2 regions of the Microbulbifer sp. VAAF005 genome follow, and region 2 is predicted to be linked to the other one. Evidence: riboswitches for the same ligand, from Rfam matches in the RefSeq annotation. Region 2 holds a riboswitch; the other holds the start of a gene.
The links. Region 2 has a riboswitch for thiamine pyrophosphate ahead of P0078_RS24110 (TonB-dependent receptor). Riboswitches for the same ligand answer to the same signal wherever they lie in the genome.
Positions count from the first base shown of each region.

Region 1: it holds a riboswitch for thiamine pyrophosphate, as region 2 does, so the genes downstream of both, thiC (phosphomethylpyrimidine synthase ThiC) here and P0078_RS24110 (TonB-dependent receptor) in region 2, are expected to answer to the same signal.

Region 1 covers NZ_CP120233.1:1,581,523-1,583,688, forward strand. Annotated here, with positions in the region: partial or broken gene thiC (phosphomethylpyrimidine synthase ThiC) at 1-738, opposite strand, end outside; TPP riboswitch at 824-922, opposite strand; gene P0078_RS07075 (SGNH/GDSL hydrolase family protein) at 1,185-2,111, shown strand.
Region 2 covers NZ_CP120233.1:5,350,052-5,352,217, reverse strand. Annotated here, with positions in the region: gene P0078_RS24115 (SDR family NAD(P)-dependent oxidoreductase) at 1-612, opposite strand, end outside; TPP riboswitch at 674-789, shown strand; gene P0078_RS24110 (TonB-dependent receptor) at 845-2,166, shown strand, end outside.

The DNA of each region.
Region 1 (2,166 bases), 1.6 Mb from region 2:
TTGCATTCACCTTGCACAGGAAGTTGCGCCCGATAATCATCGGCTCCACTTCCGGGTGATTAATATTCGCCGGGATAATTGCCCGCCCTTCTGCAACTTCCCGGCGCACAAATTCCGGCGTGATTTGCTTGGGGATGTAAATACCATCACGTGCCTTCTGGTATTCACTTTCACTCATTTCCGCTGCCAACTTGGCTCGCCCCATATTTTCGCGCACAGCGATAAATTCCATCTCTGGGGTAATAATGCCGCGGCGGGCATAGTGCATCTGAGATACATTCTGTCCCAGTTTGGCCCGGCGAGGGCTGGGAAGGTTTTCAAAGCGGATATGATCCAACCCCTGGTCCGCCATACGCTTCTGGCTGTAGGCCGCTTGGCGAGAGTCCAGCAGTTCAGTATCTCTGCGGGCCTCTATCCAGCCCTGGCGCAATTTGGGCAGCCCTTCCCGTACGTCCACTTTAAAATTGGGCTCGGAATAGGGGCCCGAAGTGTCGTAAATGGTGAGGGGCTCATTGGGTTCAAACACCGGATTCTCTGCATCCCCCCTACCAAACTATCTCCCAGACAGATCTGACGAGCACCAACCTGGATGTCGGCAGTTTCACCGGGCAAATACACCTTGCTCGAGTTAGGGAAAGACTGAACCGTGAGATTCTCAAGAAATTCTTTAGCGGAATCGCGACTGGCAGCGCGGGAGGACTTTCCGGCTTTACCGGATTGTTCAATGATCTCAGACATGCGTAACCTTAAAACTTGGGAATTTAAAGGTCGCAGCATCCAGGGCACATACAAAGAGAAAAGACGCCAAGCTGTAACAAAACAGGCGACTTCAGATCTTGTTCCCTACGCGGGGGTTACCCCGATCAGGTTCAACGGATCTCGCAACAGCGATCTCAGCCCACAGGCACTCCGACAAGTAGAGCGCAGTATAGTGGAAGCACCAGAAGAAGAACAGATAGCATAAAACTGTGCCAGAAAAACTAAAGCTTTGAAACGCCAATAAAGTAATCAATGCTCTTGGCGACAAAACTCCAACAGACTTCAATTTATTGATAACTGACCAAAGGGTCTCAAGCATTCACCACTCACAATATCTGAGTGCGTCCTACACTCCTTCTCGTTTACCGGAGCAGTGAATAAAACGATAACAACTTACGGCGAAAGTCGGTGTGGGAGAAAATACAATGTTGAATAAATATGGAGTTCTAGTAACGCTCTGTTTGAGCATCTTGTCGATACAGCCAGCAATGGCAGCCCCCTCCAAGTCAGTTGCTGCGGGTGACAGTATTACCATGGCATTCGGTGCAGACTGTACCCGCAATAAGTATTTCTGGGACCTGTTTTGTCTTCTCGGCGGGGACCAACCCGAGCATTCCTGGTTTGACGGCGACGACAATTCAGTGGAGAGTGTTCACGATAAATATAAAGTTAACTACCCCAATATGGCTGCCAATAAAAGCGCAGCGGAATCTGGTGCTGAGATGCGTAGTGGAGGCGACAATTTCTCCACTCAAGCCGATCGGATTCTATCCCAGAGTAATATACCTGACCATGTCGAGGTAGTATTGGGTGGTAATGACATCTGTAACCGGGAATGCGTCGATCCAGCCAACTGTAACGATCCACTCTACACCGATAGCGAGTGGCGCTCGGCAGTTCAAGCTGGACTGGACAAATTAGTCGATGGTCTCCCTAACGGCTCAACGATAGTACTCGGCTCAGTACCACGAGTACACGATCTCCGGGCAGCTGGTCTGGATAAGCAAAGCGGTAATTCCCGCGTAGATTGCGAGAGTGTCTGGTCGACTTTCGGAATTTGCCGAATTGCAACAAATGGCGGCTCGATGAATGGAGAGAGCTTTGCTACTCGTTATAACGGAATAGCCGCAGCCCAACAACGTTATAATGAAATCCTTGCTGAGGAAGCAGAAAGTTACAACGGTATGAATGGGGTAGAAGTTGTTGCTGAATATACCGGTGAGGATGAGTTAAATGCCGGGACTTTTCAGTTTAATAAAGATGATATTGATGGTGGAGACTGTTTCCACCCAAGCATTCAAGGACAAAATATTGTCGCTGACCTACTGTGGCAAGGAAATCCGGATAAATAAGTAACTTTTACTGCTCGGTAAATTCAGGGCCCGCAATAAAGTACCGCGGGCCCTA
Region 2 (2,166 bases):
GGGGGTTGGCATCCGCCCACTGACGCCACCTCCCTGCAAAATCGGCGTTGATACTGCCCCGGGACACAAAACACTCACTCGTACACCGCAGGACTCAGCCTCAGGGCGAATAGCCTTTGATATTGCCACCACAGCACTCTTGGAGGCTGAGTAGGCGGCCATTGCTGGCGACGGAACTAAAGCCGCCATTGAGGCAGTATTGATAATATGGCCAGAGCCCTGGCGCTTCATGGCCTGGAAACCACATTGGAGCCCATGAATAACGCCAAACAAATTGATATCAATCGCCGCTTTCCAATCTTCAAGATTATGATCGGAAAAATATCCACCCACTCCTATACCAGCATTGTTAAAAAGGAAATCTAACGGAGATATTTCACTAATGACCTGAAAAAATTGATCAAAATTACGAACATCCAAGTGAACAAACGATGTTCTCCCACCGGACTCCTGTATTTGGCTGACAACCTGCGTAGCCAGGTCCCGCTGGATATCCGCGATAATGACTTGAGCCCCAAGTGCTGCCAGTCGACAGGCCAAGGCCGCACCGATTCCAGAAGCACCACCGGTAATCAGTGCCGTCTTGCCACTAAAGTAAGATACCTGATCCATAAGCGCTTTCCCTTCCTTGCTTTTACCACTTTATACCCCAGTTTCTGCTATCATCGCGCCCGCAAAACCTAAGGGGTGGCCTTGCCTGAGATGTCCGGGGATCAAATTGGTCTGTCGCGACAAACCCTTGAACCTGATCCGGTTAATACCGGCGTAGGAATAGGTAGACAAAGCAAAACCTCCCCACGTCGCACTCCGGGTCTCTTTCACTGCCGTTATTCGAGAGAGAACCATGAAAAAACAGTTTCCCACCCACCCTATTGCCTGGTCTGTCAGCCTTGCCAGCAGCCTGTTCGCCGGTATCGCCACCGCTAATACCGCAGAGACCGGGCTTGAGGAAGTGGTGGTTACGGCACAGCTACGGGAAACCAACCTTTTGGAGCTTCCTTCCAGTGTTACCGTGCTGGATGAAAGCGCGATCGATGCGCGGGGCGCGGCCAATCTGGACCAGCTCTTGAACATGGCGCCCAATGTGAATTTTTCCTCCGGCGCCTCCAGGGGACGATTTGTACAGATTCGCGGAATTGGTGAGCGCAGCCAGTTTATCGACCCAGTAAACCCCTCAGTTGGCCTGATCATCGACGGTATCGACTTTACTGGCCTGGGACTCGCAGCCAGCACCCTGGATATCGATCAAGTGGAAATCCTGCGGGGTCCACAGGGCACAGTGTACGGCGCTAATGCCCTGGCCGGCCTGATCAACATGACCAGTGCAGCGCCCACCAGTGAGTCAACCACCAAGGTGTCCGCCGAGCTGAGTGAGTACAATGGACAGAGTCTGTCTGCGGCTACCAGCGGTTCTTTGAGCGATGCTCTTGGCTACCGACTGGCTGCCAGCAAACGCAAATCCGACGGCTATACCGAGAATGTGTATCTCGACCGCGATGACACCAGCAATATTGATGAGTCTGTACTGCGCGGTAAGCTGGCCTACTCCCCGTCCGACGATTTAAAGCTGGGCGTTACCCTCTTCTATATCGACGTTGATAACGGCTACGATGCTTTCTCTCTCTATAACACTCGCGAAACCCAATCTGATCAGCCCGGCTGGGATCGCCAGGAAACCTTTGCCGGCGCATTGACTGCTCAATGGTCTGGTAACGACAACTTTACCCTAGAAGGCACCCTCAGCCTCGCCGATTCAGATACAGAATATGGCTACGATGAGGATTGGAGCTATGTCGGCTTTCATCCCTGGGAATACAGCTCCACAGATAATTACCAGCGCGATAAAGACAATATCAGCATTGACCTTCGCGCACTCTCTACCGAAGAGTCCAAGTTATTCTGGGATCGCAGTCACTGGGTTGTGGGCCTTTATGGCCGCACGGAGCGCGAGGACCTGAATCGCAACCAGAGCTTCCGCAGCACTTTTGATACTGAAAACTCTGCCATCTACGGCCAGCTCTCTACGGAAATCACCCCAGCGATCAACTTGATCACCGGCCTGAGACTGGAAAGACGCGAAGCCGATTACTCTGACTCCTATAACATCGATGCAGATAATGGAGAAAACCTGTGGGGCGGCAATATCTCCCTGCAATACCATTACAC